Regions from separate parts of the Neptunomonas sp. CHC150 genome, predicted to be linked through region 2. Evidence: predicted binding sites of a transcription regulator. Region 2 holds the regulator's gene; the other holds the start of a gene.
The links. Region 2 encodes PhoB, which activates phosphate uptake and scavenging genes when phosphate is short. Its sites were predicted from a motif close to TGTCATANNNNTGTCANA; they were not measured.

Region 1 (9,654 bases), on a different contig from region 2:
CCTGGCGTGTGGCCAGGACAATGTAAAACCGATAATTGCTCATTCCCCACTTGAACCACTTCACCATCTGTTAGCCACCGATCTGGCGTAAAGCTTTCAACTGCAGGAAAACCAAACATTGAACTTTGCTTCTTTAGCCCTTCAATCCAATAAAGGTCATCGTAGTGCGGCCCTTCAATAGGCAGACCTAGCTGCTCTTTTAATGCGCCTGTTCCACCTACATGATCTATATGCCCATGGGTCAGCAGAATTTTTTCTAGGACCACTCCCTCTTCTTCTATTGCCAGCAGTATCTTTTCGATATCTCCACCGGGGTCTACCACTGCCGCTTTTTTGGTAGCCTCACACCACCATAACGTACAATTTTGCTGAAAGGGCGTAACAGGAATGATTCGATATTTCATACATAAGCTCCTAGTAACTTGAGGCTATTATATACTAGGAGCTCATTAATACTGCCATCACCCACCGTCAATCGTTAGCTTCAGTTTTAAATGCCTTCACCATAGATAAGAGCTGATTCTCTACTGCTCGCAATTCTTTTGATGCCGACTCGCTTTTAGCACCCAAATCAGCATTATGCAGGGAGAGCTGGCGCAACGACTCTACGTTCTTTTGTATTTCCTCAATAACCGAAGTTTGCTGGCCAGCTGCACTGGCCACACTGACGGTTTGGCCTGATATACCGTCCATACTTTCAGTGACGGAACTAAACACTTGGCCTACAGCTCCTGACACGCTGCGACTTTTTTCAACCACACCTTTAGTTTGATCTAGCTTACTTACTACCATCCCGACAGAAGAAACTATGTTTTCTACCGTCGTACGTACTTCCGAAGTGGAGTCTTTTGTTCGGGTAGCCAACGTCCTTACTTCATCAGCCACTACAGCAAACCCCCGACCATACTCACCCGCTCGCGCTGCCTCTATAGCCGCATTGAGCGCAAGCAAATTTGTTTGCTCTGCAATTTCGGTTATCACCCCAATAACATGCTCAATCTCTACGGTATGCTGCTTTAAGTTTTGAGCTTCTTTCTCGGCCAGCTCCATTTGCTGGGAAATGCTGCTTATCGCTTCTATTATATCTTCTAGATGTTTACGCCCGTCCAGAGCTTCATTGTTAGCCTGCTGAACAGCATCTGATGTAGCCGTCATGCTCTGGGATATTTCTAAAGCCGAAGCGGCTAGCTCCTCGACAGAGACTGCTACCATATCTGTCTCCTCACTTTGTCGATTAGCGCCTTGCTTCGAATCAATTGATATTGACTCAGATGCAGTTACCACCCGATCAATTTCTCCGCAAAAATCCCCCAATCTTCCTAGCACGGTTTTGGTACTTGCCGTCTGCATCTGCAAACCGTACTCAACCGCCCCGATATTATCTAACCTGCCGGTAAAAAGTTTCTGCATCACTTCGTTAGACGATATGCCTTTTGCTTTGTTAGCCAACACATTCAAAGGCTTTATATAACCAAGATATAGCCCTGCAAGACCGCCCCCCTGAAGAAAGGCCAACAGCAATCCCAACAACCATTCTCCTTTTACAAACAAAGCTCCTAGCAAAACTAAAGAGAGCAACACAAACAGTCCAGTTGCGAATAGAGTCGAGCTTATGACTGATTGCTTAATAGGGTTGTTTCCATTATTGAGGGCGTTATACATTTTTATAGCGTCTTGCTTTTGAGCAGCAGACGGCAACGCTCTAACTGATTGATAGCCTACTTTTTCTCCATTTTGATACACAGGAGTAACGTAAGCATCAACCCAATAGTAATTACCATTTTTACATTTATTAACAACCAAGCCCCGCCACGGTTTGTTCTGCTTAAGCATCGCCCACATGTTTTCGAACGCTGCTTTAGGCATGAAGGGATGACGCACAATACGGTGAGGACTTCCGAGCAGCTCATCGTGTGAGTATCCACTGATCTTTACAAACTCATCATTAGCATAAGTGATACGCCCTTGAATATCGGTGGTGGAAATAAGCTGATCCGTGGCGGCAAAGGTAACTTCGCTCCCAGTAAGGGTGACTGATGGCATAAAAATCCCTGTCAATTGAATGTGAACCAAAACTGAATAATGTCTGTTGTAACGGCGTGCGAACTAATATCTTTAATATTGTCTTAGACTATAATAGTTCGTATTACTCATACTGACCCAAAAATGCTCAGACAATCATTTAAAGTAGAGATGCATGGCCTCGATTAGCGATTACACTCAACAACTGGCGGAACTACGCCCCAAGCTTGTAACCTTTACGATGCTTCAAATCCCTGATCGGAATTACGCAGAAGATCTCGTTCAAGACTCGATTATCGCGGCCATCGAGAGCATTGAAAAATACGAAGGCAAAGCCGCTTTTGAAACATGGGTTTATAGCATTTTGAAATATAAGCTAATTGACTATATTCGCCAGAAAAAACGCGAACAAGAGCGCTTTGTTTCTGATGAAAACGATGTTGATATTGACTCCTTTTTTAATAAAAAAGCTCACTGGAATGCCGACGATACTCCACAACAATGGCATAACCCCGAGGAGCTGCATCTACGTACACATTTTTGGGAAGTTTTTGATTTTTGCCTACTACATTTACCCAGTAGCACCGCTAGAGTTTTCGCTTTGCGCGAGCTAATGGAAATGGAAACAGAAGAGATTTGCGATAGTTTGGGCATTTCTGAGCAAAACTGCTGGACAATTTTGCACAGGGCTCGTTTAAAACTAAGAAGCTGTTTGGAGCGCGGCTGGTTTCTTAAAACAGGAGAAAGCGTATGAAGTCATGCGTCCAAGCGACTTATCTTATGTCTAAGCAATTAGATACACAATTAACACTTTTAGAGAAGATGAGTTTGCGAATGCACTTATTTATGTGCGGTAATTGTAATCTGTGTAACGATCAATTAACGACAATTCATGACTTATGCAGCCAGCGAATTACTGACATTCATTTAAAGGGTCGCGACAAGGAGTAACCCTTGTCGCTGTCGAGCACCAACTATTCACTACACCTTATGGTAAAGCTCTGCACCCGTACTTTTAAATTCCGCCGACTTTTCTTGCATCCCCTGCTCTGCTTTCGCGTTAATAGCCGCTACCTGCGACGCATCCAACTCGCGAACCTCTTGTGATATTTTCATAGAACAAAATTTTGGTCCACACATCGAGCAGAAATGTGCAACCTTCGCAGATTCTTTAGGCAAAGTCTCATCGTGGTAGGCTTTGGCAGTATCAGGGTCAAGACCGATATTAAATTGATCTTCCCAGCGGAATTCGAAGCGTGCTTTCGACATCGCATTATCACGTATCTGCGCTCCAGGGTGCCCTTTTGCTAAATCCGCTGCATGAGCCGCGATTTTATAAGTGATAATGCCCGTTTTAACATCATCTTTATTAGGAAGCCCCAAGTGCTCTTTAGGCGTAACGTAACACAACATAGCGCAGCCATACCAACCGATCATTGCTGCTCCTATCCCCGATGTAATATGGTCATATCCCGGAGCAATATCAGTCGTTAGAGGCCCTAACGTGTAAAAAGGAGCTTCGTGGCATTCGGTTAGCTGCTTGTCCATATTTTCTTTGATCATATGCATCGGCACATGCCCAGGACCTTCGATCATGACTTGGACATCGTGCTTCCAAGCTATTTTGGTCAGCTCACCCAACGTCTCTAGCTCAGCAAATTGCGCTTCATCATTTGCATCATACACAGACCCAGGACGCAGACCATCACCTAATGAAAAGGACACATCGTAAGCTTTACATATTTCGCAGATATCTTCGAAGTGCGTGTATAAGAAATTTTCTTCATGGTGAGCTAAGCACCACTTAGCCATGATTGATCCACCACGCGAGACAATCCCGGTCATTCGCTTTGCCGTCATAGGCACGTAACGCAACAAAACACCCGCGTGGATAGTAAAGTAGTCCACACCTTGTTCGGCTTGCTCAATTAACGTGTCGCGAAACACTTCCCAATTTAGATCTTCAGCAACACCATTCACTTTCTCTAGCGCTTGGTAGATAGGTACAGTCCCGATAGGGACAGGCGCATTACGTAATATCCACTCCCTCGTTTCATGGATATTTTTACCTGTGGATAAGTCCATGATGGTATCCGCACCCCAACGGGTTCCCCACGTCATCTTTTCTACTTCTTGTTCAATAGATGACGATAATGCGGAGTTACCAATATTACCGTTAATCTTCACTAAGAAGTTACGGCCAATAATCATTGGTTCACATTCTGGGTGGTTGATATTTAACGGAATAATCGCCCGGCCTTCGGCAACCTCTTTGCGGACAAATTCAGGCGTAATTTCATCGGGCAAATTAGCACCAAAACTAAAGCCTGGATGCTGTTGAGCAACGCTTTGCCCCTCCACTTTATTCTTAGCCAACTTCATGTTTTCACGGATGGCAATGAATTCCATTTCCGGCGTTATGATACCTTTACGCGCATAATGCAATTGCGTAACGTTGCAGCCTTCTTTAGCTCGGCGTGGCTTTCGAGTCAGCTCAAACCTTAATTCATCCAAACGTAAATCTGCTGCACGGGTTTGACCATAAACAGACGTCAAGCCATCAAGCAGAACAGTATCTTGTCGCTCATCTATCCAGCTTTCTCGCAAGGGTGCCAAGCCCTTGCGGATATCAATTTCCGCCTCTGGGTCAGTGTACGGCCCAGAGGTATCATAAACATACAGAGGCTCGTTCGGTTCACCACCAAATGCTGTGGGTGTTATATCTAAAGAAATTTCACGCATGGGCACTCGAATATCGGAACGGCTACCTTCGATATACACCTTGCGCGATTTAGGAAATGGCTGCACAGAGGCATTATCAACCTGTGCACTTTGGCTCAACTGGCGATTATTTGTCATAACTATCCTGTCATTATTCTGTTTATTAATATTCTCTGACGTCAGAAGTCGAATTCCAGAGCGTCGCGAAATGGTGTAAAGGCCCATGTCCACTACCTACATCTAACTGATCCGCAGCAGCTATAGATTCCGATAAATATACTTTGGCCTGTGAGACAGCCGCGTCTAAACTTAAGTGCTTAGCAAGCAGCGCAGTAATTGCTGATGAGAGCGTACAACCTGTACCGTGTGTATTTTGTGTATTAATTCGTTTGGCGCGATAAGCCTGTACATGCTTGCCATTCGAGAGAAGATCAATTGCATCATTATCTCCCTCCAAGTGGCCACCTTTTAGCAATACATGCTTGGCCCCTAACTCATGCAGTTTCGGCAATAGCGCATACATCCCATCAATAGTGGTGGGCTCATCAAGGCCAACTAAAGCCGCAGCTTCGGGTAAATTAGGCGTGATAAGATAAGCGCGAGGTAAGATCTGCTGCTTGAGCGCCGCTACCGCATTCATAGGCAATAGCGCGCTCCCACTTTTAGATATCATGACAGGGTCAACGACCAAGGGGATAGTAGGATAACGGCTCAGCGCCTGGGCCACTGTCTCTATGATATCAACGGAGCCCAACATACCTACCTTGATCGCATGAATAGCAATATCCGTTAGCACAGCATCGATTTGAGCGGCGATTACGTCATTAGGAATAGGGTGAATTGCTGAAACGGTGTGCGTATTTTGCGCCGTGACCGCTGTGATGACTGACGCTCCGTAAACACCGAGCGCAGAGAAAGCTTTTAAGTCAGCTTGTATGCCTGCACCACCTCCGCTATCAGAGCCTGCGATGGTCAGCACATTTGGGATTGCAAATGATTTCATCTCGATTCCTACGCCAGTGCAAACTGGATCAGGTTCAGCGGGTATCATCTCAGCCTCAACATAAGGCACCCCGACAAGATAAATTAAGTGTACGTTGTCCGCTTTTTTATGTCTATATTTGCTGAACAACAAGCGATTGAATGATCACTCAAGAATTCGGTATGAAAAATAGGACTTTTTCCTATATCCAAAAATTCTCACTCAGACATAATAACAACCGTGGATCTCCTGTTCATGGAACGAATGTAAGGAAGGCCTCGACAAGCGGAATGGACACAAGGATTGTCCGAATGGAATCAACTAATTAGCAATAATTAGCACCGCAAGGAAAAAGGAAGCCAAAAAGAGAACTTTGCATACGGATTTGCGAAGTTCTCACCACTTCCCACCTCGTTATACACTGAGCTACCTACTCTTCTTTAATACAAAACGCTTTACAACTTATCTCTAAAAATGATGACTATTTGACGATAGCAATAGTATGCGCCTACTCACGACAGCACACCAAAGCAAATAGGTTTGAAGCGGCAACAATCAGAAAATTGTATCAAAGAAGTATCTTAAAGCTCATGCAGGGACGCCTGTCGACAAGCCCCAAATGGATCGCACAACATCAGAGGCTGGCTCAGAGCAATCGCCCGCTATCCATTTAGCCAACCCGCCCGCTACATCTTGAAATAGTTGAGGTTCAGGTTGCGGCTTTTCCAGCCAATGCTGAAAATCACGAGGTTGGAAATCATCCATTACTGTAGCCAATTGAAGCCGATCTAAAAGAATGGCATTTGAGCGCTGTTCAGACTGACCTTGCATAGGCTTAGTTAAAAACTTTTTACCATACTGCATTGTTTCGCTAGCTAAGCCAAAGCCACAATTTGAAAACACCCCAGAACAAGCCGCTAAATCTTGCTCAAACCCTGCACGACTAAGAGGTTTAAAGTGAACATTATTGATTGAATGCGCAAAAGAACGCTTACTATATACGTGAAAGCGATAATCAGTAAACGAAGCAAACCAATCAATCAATGTTTCATCTGTTTCAAATGGGAGATAAACCAGAACCAGCCCTTCATCAACTGTCCTTGAATATTGGGGCGGGCTAATTAGAGGCGGAACAATTGTTCGGTTAAAGTGATCCCAATGCACCCCTACGGGTATCGTAACAGGAGCAAATATCTGAACGCCTAAACGCAACATCAACGAGCGCCAGCCATCGGGCAACTTGTGCATAAAAGCATACTGATGTGCGATACCAATAGACTTTTTACCGCGCAGTTTCGCCGCCCAAGCGGTCACCGGCTCAAAGTCAGAGAGAATAAGATCATAACTCTGGACATCCAGCGACTTAATATCACGGATCAGCGTGCTTAAACTATTCCTTGTGAGGGTATCCCACGACTTAACTTTTGCGCCCTCTCCCATGTAAAAGGTTAAACCGCGACGCGTTTGGTAGTCGCCGAACAACTCCATATCAAACAGTTCGTCAGCAGGGCGACCACTGAATAAGTAATCAACATCAACGCCGGCCTGCTTGAGCGCGGGTGCCATGACCCGTGCGCGTGTTATATGACCATTACCTGTCGCTTGCACACCATATAGCACCTTCATGACTACACTCGCCTCATAAAGCAAACCCAATAAGCACAGCCAACTCAGCGCAACAGATACCTAACGCAGCGCCAGCGGCGATATCCGTTGGATAGTGGACACCCAGCATTACACGAGAAAAACCTATCATCCCAGCCAACACATAACCAACGCCTGCAAGGGCTGGATAAAAAACGGCTAAAAGCGTAGCAAACAAAAAGGCGGCGGCTGAATGCCCGGAGGGGAAGCTAAACGTATCCGACGGAACAATAACCGCCTCAAACCCCTTAAGTGAGCTGGGCCTTGGACGTTTGATGGTGTTTTTTAGCAACCAGTAAACCGGGAGCTCCACTAAAAAAGCCAACAGCCCCGCCACCAAAAATGCCTGACCATGCTCGGCATCGAACACAGCAAAAGCTACCCCAATAACGGCATATAAGAGGCCATCACCTAGCCGGGAAATAGCCCGACTAATCAGCGCCACATGTGAATACGTTAAACGGCGCGTCTGAAGCCAGTTAAATGTCAGTGTGTCAAAGTCTGTTATTTTCTGGATGGTAAGCATCTTTAACCCCCAGTTAGCCCATGCAATTTTAGGTATGGTGGGTCAACTAGATGACAGACCGATGACAAAATACTGACTTTTATGTGACAACCATTGAGACTTATTGTTGAGCGATCCACTCAGAGACAAGATTGACTAGCCCATCGGGATTTTCCCATGGTTGCATATGCCCACCTGACACAACCGCTAATGTTAAAGCATGAGATTGTTGCTCGATCACCCTGTGTGCATATTCAAGTGACAACACCTCATCCTTTTCGCCCTGTATTAGCAATCCTGCAAGCTGCCGCTTACTATCTGATCTAGCGGAGCGCCAACTAAATATCGAGTTCAAAGTTTTAAGCGGGTAATCGAAAACAGCAAGCGGATCAGCCCCCATTTCATCGGCGGCAGGATGAGAAGCAATAAGGGCATCATAATCCAAGATCGACTTTAACGGCACTCGAGCCAGTGGGAAAAACGGGCTACTCATACCAATCCATTGCCAACCCAGACTATGCATGAGGTCGGGAGCTACTTCCGGCATCAATAACGTTTGGCAAATAACGCCAGATATTCGCGCATCCTTCTCGGCAGCGGCCATTGCTAATAACGAGCCGATAGAATACCCAAATAGATAAACAGGGCAAGTCTTTGAATCCGCTAGATACTCGATAACTTCACTAACGCCGTCAGCAATATCGTCAAGGGTGTACAACCCCCTAACACCGCCTGAATACCCGTGACCGGGATAATCCATACTAACAACGTCAAATCCTCGCCTACTCAGCTTATCCAGCAGCGGCGCGTAGTATTCAGAATATGTCCCTATGCCAGGCAAAAAAACCACCAGCGGTGATTTAGACTCAGCAAAAGAAGGATAATGCTCGTAGTGAATTTCACCTAACTTAAAAGTTTCTCGGCGCTCCAAAGAAGGCTCAAGCCCCATCTTTGCTCGCAAACGATCACGCAACCCTATATCCGCTTCAACTGTTGGCGTGAATAATGAAAAGTAGTCTACAAACACTCTAACAGTCTCCTTTTACTTTTACGCCATAATCAAGATATCTACCTAGTATCAACCCAAGCAGCAAAGATGCATTTTTTGGATACATCAACGCTGGCAACGGGAGCAAAACACCGTACTGCGCTGCCCCATGCGAACTTCCGTCAGTTCTTTATTACAAACTAAGCAAGGCTCACCGGCTCTACCATACACTGATAACGATTGAGCAAAGTATCCAGGCTTACCGTCGCTATCAACAAAATCCCTCAGAGTCGTCCCTCCTTGCTCAATTGCGGCGGACAATATTTTCTTGATTGCCGCAACCAAACGAGTCAGCTTAAGCTTAGATACTTTACCGGCCGGCTTCCTTGGATCAATACCCGCCATAAACAACGCCTCATTTGCGTAAATATTACCGACACCGACAACCACATGACTGTTCATCACCAACTGCTTAATCGCCACACTGCGCCCTTGGCTATGATTGATCAGATAATCAGCATTAAACGCGTCTGTCAGCGGCTCTGGACCCAGCGAAGAGATCAACGATAGTTCCTCTCCCACTGGCTGCCACAAAACTGAACCAAATCGGCGAGGATCCGTTAAGCGCAAGCACGCCCCCGAAGCCAAACCAATATCGATGTGATCATGCTTACCAGGCTCTACATAATGAGTGAGTACTCGCAAACTACCAGACATTCCCAAATGAATAACAATAGCTCCGCGCTCTGTCTCTAAAAAAAGATACTTGCCTCGCCGGCTCACGTTATTAAC
Region 2 (9,654 bases):
CTTCAAACGCCCTATACCGCCTTCCCGGCACCCGTATGGAAGGAACGTATTCGATTATCAACCATCGATGCCCCCGCCGTATGGAAGCCGTGGCTAATGGACAGAGGGTCTCTGACACAACATTTGGTGAAAGCCAGCCATCAGCAGTTTTCGGTACAATTACTGAGCCTTGCCTGGCAGTATCCGAGCATTAGCGAAGCGCAAGCTTTGGGAATCCCCCTGCGCCACAAAGCATTAGTACGCGAGGTGATACTTAAAGGTCGGAATGAGGCCTGGGTTTTTGCTCGCTCGGTGATCCCTGCCAGTACCCTGACAGGCAGAGAGCGACAACTACACTTAATTGGCCAACGCTCACTAGGATCTGTGCTATTCAGTGATCCAACTATGCGGCGTGGCCCCTTACAAACGACTTCGATCCAGGTAGATTCTCATACATTGTGGGCTAGACGCTCTGTCTTTCGTTTATCGAACAAGCCTTTGCTTGTAGCTGAGGTTTTTCTTCCGGCGCTTGAGCAAGTACACTACAGTCCTTCTCGTTATTAGTTTAAGGCCTTTGTCATGTCTCATGTCGCACCTCGCCCTGCACTAACCTTACGTGAGCGTTTAGCCATCTATACCCAGCTTACGCGCTTCAATAAGCCTATTGGGAGCTACTTACTACTCTGGCCAACGCTTTGGGCGTTATGGATTGCGGCCGACGGAGTTCCTCCGCTTAGCTTGCTCATTATTTTTATTGCGGGGGTCTTTATAACGCGCTCAGCTGGCTGCGTGATTAATGATTATGCCGACCGGCATATCGACGGACATGTAAAGAGAACAGCTGAACGCCCCTTAGCTCTCGGGCTAATTAGCAGTAAAGAAGCGCTCATGCTGTTTGCTGGGCTGATGCTGCTCGCTTTTGTACTAGTTTTATTCACTAACCGCATGACGATTTGGATGTCTTTTGGCGCATTAGCGTTAGCATCGCTTTATCCCTTTATGAAGCGCCATACCCACCTGCCCCAAGTGGTACTTGGCGCGGCTTTTGGGTGGGCTATCCCTATGGCCTTTACTGCCGTTGACGAGACTTTACCATTGGTTGCTTGGCTGATTTTCTTAGCTAAGCTGCTCTGGACCGTTGCTTACGACACCATGTACGCCATGGTAGATCGGGATGATGATATAAAAATCGGCGTAAAATCGACCGCTATCCTATTCGGCAAACAGGACAAGCGGATCATTGGGCTATTACAGATAACCACATTGTTAGTTTTACTATTAGTAGGCACATTAGAAAGCATGACGTGGCCTTACTATGTAGGGATCGTTATAGCCGGCGTGTTTTTTGTTTATCAGCAAAATCTTATTAAGGATAGGGATCGCACTCGGTGCTTTAACGCCTTTCTGAACAACCATTACGCCGAGTTAGCGGTCTTTGTTGGGATTGTCGTACACTTTATGACAAATTAGTGGCTGGCTGTAACATTTTTGTCATAATAAAATACTGTAATACTCGCGACTTATTACAAGCGTAGAGGCTTAGACATGTCTACAAGCAAACAAGTGCTAATCGTCGATGATGAGGCGCCCATCCGCGAAATGATCGCGGTTGCACTCGAAATGGCAGGTTATGAGTGTATTGAAGCAGAAAATGCTAACGATGCTCACGCGATCGTGATTGATCGACAACCTGATATGATTTTGTTGGATTGGATGATGCCCAACATCAGCGGCATTGAATTAGCCCGCCGCTTACGCAAAGATGAAACAACTGCCGATATCCCCATTATCATGCTGACGGCCAAAGGCGAAGAAGAAAACAAAGTACAGGGCTTAGAAGCGGGTGTAGATGACTATATCACCAAGCCTTTTTCTCCTCGCGAACTGGTAGCTCGATTAAAAGCTGTTTTACGCCGTGCTACGCCTAAAGGCATTGAAGAGCCAGTGACGGTTGAAGGCTTAACGCTTGACCCTATCTCGCACCGTGTAACCGCCGAAGGCAAAGCCATCGATTTAGGGCCGACTGAATTCCGATTATTGCAATTCTTTATGACCCATCAAGATCGGGCCTACTCCCGCGGCCAATTATTGGATATGGTTTGGGGCGGCAATGTGTATGTTGAGGAACGGACAGTAGATGTCCACATTCGTCGCTTACGCAAAGCATTAGGCAATGAACATGACCACCTAGTACAAACGGTGCGAGGAACTGGGTATCGTTTTTCAACACAAGTAGCCTAAACACGAGTTGTATCCCCTATGCAGAGAGTCCCCCAAGCCGCCGTAGGCAGTTTATTTTTATTTGTCGCTGTATCTGCAACGGTAGGCTTATTCATAGGCTCTGTTAGCTGGGGAATGGTTGCTGGGTTAGGACTTTGGATTTTTCTACAACTACGTCAAATAGGAAGGCTGCAAACCTGGTTGCATAAATATGATTCTGAGGTTCCCGAAGCCGAGGGCATATGGGGCGACATCTTTGATGACTTAGCACGAATTAAAAAGCGTCACCATAAGCAACGTAGTGATCTAAAAGAGATCATCAAACGCTTTCAACGCTCTTCGGCAGCACTACCCGATGCCGTTGTTATTATTGATAAGCATAATAATTTAGAGTGGTGGAACCGCGCAGCAGAACGCTTGTTAGGCTTTAAACATGTGTCTGACCGTGGAATGCCGGTTATGAACTTGTTGCGTGATCCTCGCTTTATACGTTATTACCACAAACGTAAATATGACGACCCTCTGCAGCTACCTAGCCCTGTCCTCAACGACACCACCTTACAGTTCCAAATAAAAGAGTTTGGTGCTAGCGATCGACTGTTAGTAGCCCGTGATATCACTCGCTTGGTGCGTTTGGAACATACCCGACAAGACTTTGTGGCCAACGCTTCTCACGAGCTACGCACGCCATTAACAGTCATTCGAGGTTATCTGGAGACTTTTTTAGACCAGGACCTCCCCAAACCTATGCAGCGAGCTCTGACACAAATGCAGGCCCAATCAAGCCGCATGGAAGGCTTAGTCTCTGATTTATTATTACTTTCTCGTCTTGAGTCTAGCCAGCATATTAACGATGAAGTCCCTATCAACATTCATCAGATGCTTATCACTATCCATCATGATGCAGAAGTGATTTCACTCGATAAGCAACATCAGATAACGTTAGATGTCGACTCTGAGTTTGACCTGTTGGGTCAGCCCCAAGAACTCCATAGTGTATTCTCGAACCTCGTCTTCAACGCAGTGCGGTACACACCGGAAAAAGGCTTGATTAGTATTAAATGGTTTGTCGATGAGCAAGGCGGGCATTTTTCGGTTACAGATAATGGTATTGGTATCGACTCCATCCACCTACCACGTTTAACGGAACGGTTTTATCGCGTCGATGAAGGCCGTTCTACCGCCACCGGCGGCACGGGGCTAGGATTAGCTATCGTGAAGCATGCGTTATACCGTCACGGAGCTCAATTAACTATTGAGAGTCAGCTAGGGAAAGGCAGTACTTTTATCTGCCACTTCCCCCCTGACATGCTGTATTCAACTCAATCTCGTATAGCCCAGCAAAAAAGTGCGACCTGAGCGGGTCTATTCACACACCAGCCACCGCTCGTTCGACGTGTTCCTCAACCCAATATAAAGTCGCCCCTATCACAGCGGCAGGCATAACAATCAGGTTTAAAATAGGAATCATAGTGCCAAACTGCACGACGGCACCAAAACTGATAGAGGTGAGACGCCGCTCGGCTAAGAGCTGAGTCATTTTTTTAAAAGTCACCTTATTATTATCCATCGGGTAATCGCAATACTGGATCGACATCATCCATGCCCCAAACAAAAACCATAAAAATGGAGCAATAATGTTTAAAACAGGGATGAAACTAAACACGATGAGCAAGAACAAGCGCGGCAAATAGTACATCATCTTGGCTAACTCACGCCCTAATGCACGTGGGATCATTTTTACAAACTCGCCCCAGCCCTCATCCGTGACTTCGCGCCCTCGACGCAGTTGCTCAATCTTTTCGGATAGAAAACCGTTAAATGGCGCAGCAATAAGATTGGCGACTATCGAAAAGCCATAATACACCACGACAAGCACCAGCAATGCGAAGAGCGGCCAAAGCAACCAATCCAAAAATGAAAGCCACTCAGGCAGATACGAAAGCCAGTAGTCGACCCATACATCAAACTGATCCATCAGCAGCCAAATAGCGCCTGTAAACAACAATATGTTAATAATCAGTGGTATTAATACGTATTGCCGGATACCGGGCTCAGGCAGCATGCTAAAGCCTCTAAATAAGTACCCAACCCCTTTAACTGGATTACCCTTCATTTACTCTCCTTAGTTAACCCATTACAGCATCACAAACAATGTTACACGAATCACAACCGCCACTATCATCATGGCTAACCCAATACGGTTAACTTTATTTTCAAGTGGATTAAAAACGATTGTAGGTTGCCAAAATTGCAAAATCGATTTTACATCTTTGGTTCGCCCAGCATACATACCAAGCGATATAAGAAAAACGATCAGACCACCCCAGAATAGAATCGGTTCAAGAACAGCTAAGAAATACATCATGGCTCCTTACATTAAGCACAGATAATAAGATGGCAACACTGTAATGCGCGCCAGCTAGCCTATCAGAATTGATTTGTTGAGGCTGCACAGCTAGGCTCATCTTACATGCCACTTTGGCCGCATACGATCCTTTTATCGTCTGTCATTACGTTAAATAATAAGAGGTTACTCATGAAAGCTATCCGCCTTGACCAGTTCAGCGAAGTCGACACATTTGCGACACATCTCACTGTACAAGAGGTTCCAGAGCCCGCTCTAGAAGCCGGTGAAGTGCTGATCCGAACACTGGCCGCAGGCGTTAACCCTATCGACTACAAAACCTGCATTGGGGGCGGAGCTTCTGCCTTTATCGGTGACTTGCCCTTCATTCCCGGATGGGAGTTTGCCGGTGAAGTTATCGCATGCGGCAGCGATGTAACCGGGTTTGATTCTGGCGATGCTGTTGTCGGCTTTATTCGCTTTCCTGAACGCGCAGGGTGTTATGCCGAGCGCATAGCGGCACCTGCCGACCAAATAGCCCGTTTACCCAAAGGCGTAGCACCAATCACCGCAGCAGGAGCTGCGTTAGCAGGCTTAACAGCGTGGCAGGCGCTCTTTGATAAGGCTAACTTACAACCACAACAGCGCGTACTGGTGATGGCCGCTGCAGGCGGTGTAGGTCACCTAGCCGTTCAATTAGCCAAATGGAAAGGCGCGCATGTTGTAGGTACTGCGTCACCGGCTAACCATGACCATTTACTGGCTTTAGGGTGTGATCAGGCCATTGATTACCGTGACGAATCAGCCCTTGAAGCGCAGGCACCGTTCGATCTCATTATTGACGGGGTTGGAGGTGAAACGGGTATTAACGCCATTGCGTTGCTCGCCGCCACAGGCACATTAATCACGTTGCCCTCTGTGACAAAAGATCAGGTCATAGCCGCTGCGGAAAAAGAAGGTAAAAAAGCGCTACCCATTCGAGTTGAACCCAATGGTCAGCAGTTGGCAGAACTACTGGCGCGTATCGAGCAACAAGAACTAACAGTCACGGTTGCCGAAACATATCCGTTGGCCGAAGTAGCACGTGCTTTTACGCAAATAGCAACAGGACACACTCGCGGGAAAGTGGTACTAACACTAGACAATTAACCGGCTGTTACGCAGCGGTGCTTACTCACTATAAAAGTAAGCGCCGCTAGTTTATTTGGCAGCGGTTAACGGTTTGCAGAGAACGCTTTAACTGTGGTTACTGATTTTTTCAGAAACGCAGAACGGTCATCTTTATCATCAATTTCACGAGCTAGTTGCTTAAGCAACTCAGCTATAGTTCCCAACCTAACACCATGTTTGGCCCGCCATGTGTCATAAGCATCGTCAAAAACGATACTCACCGCCGGGCCTATATAATCAGCCATCAAATCACGCAATTGGTTCATCAATGCCCTCAGTTGCGCCTCAATTGCAGGGTTATTTTTCACAGCAGGTCGACTAGCCGTTGATGTATCGGGAGCGACGCTAGGCTCTGGTTCTGTTACCGGTGCTATTGCTTCAATAATAGTCGGCATTACGGACCGCACACTGGTGTTAATCAGCGCCATGTTGACTTCTTTTTCTGTCAGCATAATAAGGACCGTTTTATCGTCAACTACATGCCCCATCAACAAGCATTCATCAAGCTCAAAAATAATCTCTTTGTGGTCTGATCCAATGGAATGAATCGCATTGAAGATTTGATGCGCTACACGCGAGGCGCTTCCCATATTGGTATCCAATATTTCGGGGAAGGTGGATGCCAGTATAGAATCTGGTGTCGCAACACAACTGTGTTGAATGCTACCTAATTGCTCTAACTCTTTTAATAATTCGATCATAGACATAGCGATACTCAACCCCACTGCAACAGATCATCAACCTGCTGTTTCAACGTCCTGATTGAAACACGGTTTGAGGTTTGAACTCCCAATGTTTGATCTCCCTTGAAAAACACGGATACGTTATCCTCTGTACTGCTTTTCAGCGATACACTTCTTACCTGCCCTAAATCCGAGGCTTCTTCAAAAACAGTAATCACTCCGGAAACGAAGCCTACAAAATCATTCATTTCAGACGATTCAATTGACGACGTAATTACCTCGCCCATGCTGTCCGTCAGTGCGGCACCACGTACCCCTTGGAAATTCATTACATCATCAACAATTGAGTCTTTCACGACGATCTCAGCCCCTTGGTAAGTGTCCACTTCATAGTGCGGCTCTTCCGGTTGAACATCCGTCTCTTCCAGTACTCTATTTTCATCTCGAATAGTCGCGTCTTCCAATAATTGCGACCAACCATCAAACGACATTTTATCGGCCAGCATGCGCTGTACGAGCGGTAATACAGAACTACCTTTACGCGCGTCAATAAACTCAACCGTGGCATCAATCCCCAAGGTTTCAAGTGTCGCTTGGTACTCTTCTAATCCAGGTTCGGCCCGCAAATCGGAACGTGTTACCCCAACAATTACAGGTTTACGGGCGATCAGTTCAGCAAACTCTGCCGCGTAATATTTTAGGTCCTGCATAGGGTAGTTACGGGTGTTATCTACGAGAAAAATAATACCCGCACAATCGGCGGCTAAGTTATTCGCTAATAAATCCCACATGAAGCGAAATCGCGACTGACCCGGTGTTCCGTACAACAAGATGGACTCGTCTGCACTAAGGTTCATACAAGCATAGTCCATAGCGACCGTTGTTGTGGCTTTTCGTAATCCGGTTAAATCACTTGCCGTCGCCTCTGTTTCTATATTCTGATCATGCTCACTTAACGATCGAATAGCGGATGTTTTACCCGCCCCAACCGGGCCAATAAATAACAGTTTATGGTGTTGCATTAAACTAGGTCCATGCTGACTAACACTCTTATGCGATGTGTTTTTCTTATTCTTATTAATGACCTACAAAAGCCTGTCTTTAGTAGCGGACAGTTAAATGCTTTGCGATAGGTGTATGGAAAATAGCCTATAAAGCAGTATTTTTGAAGTAAATGACGAGCGATTATGCGGAATAATGAACAGAATGTAGTCAGGATATGCTTATTGGCTGCAAAACTGGGAGACTTGGCGCATCAACATGCGGCAAGCTTCACCGCGAATATTCCGATCAATGCACTCATACTTAGCCCAATGCTTGTCGTCTTCGCTGGGCACTTCTTGAAACGCGGGCACGCCTTCGCACAAAGCACTATTGGGCGCCGCTACGGCCAAACAATTTTTAAGAAATAACCCTGAGCTCACAGAACATCCAAACTCTTGGCAACCATCAAAATCAGCAAGGGTACGAGTTAGACACGCATTTTGATCATTCTTTTCGCCAAATAAGCGTCCTGCTTGTTGGCTCTGCTCTCTTTCTAACGAACGCTGCTCGTTAAAGTTAGCCACTATCTCCGCTTGGTTGCTCCACAAGTAGCCCGCGAGTACTGCGACAACCACGAGAAACCCTACAAATAGCTTTGCAAACATGGAGATATTAGCCTCGTTTATACAAACCAACAACGCAACAGCACAGACCTACAACGGCTAACAGCATTCCGCCATTTACCTGCAAGGGATGCCGCATCATAAAAGGAATAAAGGGATGAGTTTGAGAGTCATCACATAGCTGACGCAGGTAATCAAAGGAGCCTCCTTGCGCACGACAACTATCGACGAGGCTATATTCATAAATATACCCCCCCATTAGCAGCACACAAGGCACAATTAAGAGCAACAACCCCAACTTAAGCATTAATGGTCATCATCACTGATTCCAATGTTACTAAAGCCTTGATTACGGGCAAGTTCACGTAAGTCTGAAACAAAAGCTTTGGTCATGGTTTTAGTCGACATAAGACGCTCAATGACTTCTTCGTGGAACTCATCTTCCTGAACCATAAGGTCATGATTAGAAATCAGCCGGATTATTTGCTCATCCGACATTTGATCATCGCCCTCACTCAGTTCGATAAACATAGCCACGCATTCACGCGATACATTACCCACCGCAATGGCTTCATCGACATCGGCTTCTAAGATACAAACCAACGTTGAATAAAGTGACACAACCGCATCTAACGCTGGAGAGGCACCGTACATCTCGTACTCATCTAAGTCGGGCATATTAGCCTCAACTTTGTCGAGCTGTACTTCAAAATTCATTTTAGCCCCACCTGGAACCAAGGACTGCCATACACCATCCAGAATGGTTTCTAGCTGAGTGGTATTACCAAACTCAACTAATTTGCTAAACAGAATGAAATTGGGAAATTGTCGTTCAGTTAGCGCTGCGCAATAAGCCGCTAGTTTACTATGATCCAGAGAGCGAAGTTGTGGCTCAACAGGCAGTCTATCAGTCATATACAGATCTCGGCGTTAGATGGTGACGTGTCTATTGTAAGGGTTTTAGCGGAATTTGCAGCCAAAACACTCAGTAAAGCCGGTGGAATTACGGATAAATCTCATGATTTTTTACTGTTATACTACTTATATTCATTAAAACGAGTATGTTTCGCCGATAACGCGCAAGATCGCGCTTAAAAGCAGAGCCCGAATAACAACCTCAAAACACGTAACTTGCTAGTAAGAGAAAAATAATGCAAAGCAACCGCTTAAGTCAGCTCGTGAAGCTGCTTGACGGCCTCAGCGAGTGGACAGGACGAGTCATTTCTTGGCTTACCCTACTGATGGTCGTCGTGACGTTTATAATTGTTGTCATGCGCTATGCGTTCGACATGGGTAATATCGCCCTGCAAGAATCTGTGATTTATATGCACAGCTTTGTTTTCTTACTTGGGGCCGCTTATACCCTCAAGCATGATGGTCATGTCCGTGTTGACATTTTTTATCGCCCGGCCAGCGAACGCACTAAAGCCGTTATCAATATTATTGGCACCTTGTTTTTGCTGTTCCCCGTTTCAATCTTTATCGGTTATATCTCTTGGGAATATGTCTCTACCTCGTGGGCACTCAAAGAGGGCTCTCAAGAAGCGGGCGGCATTCCCTATCGTTACCTCCTCAAAACTACATTAATTGTGATGCCTGCACTCATTGTATTACAAGGAATCGCAGAGCTAGGCCGCAGTGCTTTAGT

Region 1: a site for PhoB is predicted at 7,945-7,962, ahead of OW491_RS09200 (phosphatase PAP2 family protein). Genes of this name have one in related genera too.

Annotation. Positions count from the first base shown of each region.
Region 1 is NZ_JAPNXU010000007.1:45,037-54,690, reverse strand. Features, by position in the region: gene OW491_RS09235 (MBL fold metallo-hydrolase) at 1-404, opposite strand, end outside; gene OW491_RS09230 (PAS domain-containing methyl-accepting chemotaxis protein) at 472-2,043, opposite strand; gene OW491_RS09225 (sigma-70 family RNA polymerase sigma factor) at 2,198-2,776, shown strand; gene OW491_RS09220 (zf-HC2 domain-containing protein) at 2,773-2,973, shown strand; gene thiC (phosphomethylpyrimidine synthase ThiC) at 3,004-4,881, opposite strand; gene thiD (bifunctional hydroxymethylpyrimidine kinase/phosphomethylpyrimidine kinase) at 4,907-5,746, opposite strand; TPP riboswitch at 5,735-5,829, opposite strand; gene OW491_RS09205 (MJ1255/VC2487 family glycosyltransferase) at 6,314-7,351, opposite strand; gene OW491_RS09200 (phosphatase PAP2 family protein) at 7,365-7,895, opposite strand; gene OW491_RS09195 (alpha/beta fold hydrolase) at 7,996-8,901, opposite strand; gene mutM (bifunctional DNA-formamidopyrimidine glycosylase/DNA-(apurinic or apyrimidinic site) lyase) at 8,989-9,654, opposite strand, start outside.
Region 2 is NZ_JAPNXU010000008.1:276,306-285,959, reverse strand. Features, by position in the region: gene OW491_RS10615 (chorismate lyase) at 1-543, shown strand, start outside; gene ubiA (4-hydroxybenzoate octaprenyltransferase) at 559-1,449, shown strand; gene phoB (phosphate regulon transcriptional regulator PhoB) at 1,525-2,220, shown strand; gene phoR (phosphate regulon sensor histidine kinase PhoR) at 2,239-3,558, shown strand; gene cysZ (sulfate transporter CysZ) at 3,569-4,315, opposite strand; gene OW491_RS10590 (hypothetical protein) at 4,337-4,564, opposite strand; gene OW491_RS10585 (NADP-dependent oxidoreductase) at 4,739-5,695, shown strand; gene OW491_RS10580 (hypothetical protein) at 5,761-6,423, opposite strand; gene OW491_RS10575 (ATP/GTP-binding protein) at 6,432-7,421, opposite strand; gene OW491_RS10570 (hypothetical protein) at 7,623-8,048, opposite strand; gene OW491_RS10565 (hypothetical protein) at 8,056-8,313, opposite strand; gene OW491_RS10560 (YjaG family protein) at 8,313-8,921, opposite strand; gene OW491_RS10555 (TRAP transporter small permease subunit) at 9,158-9,654, shown strand, end outside.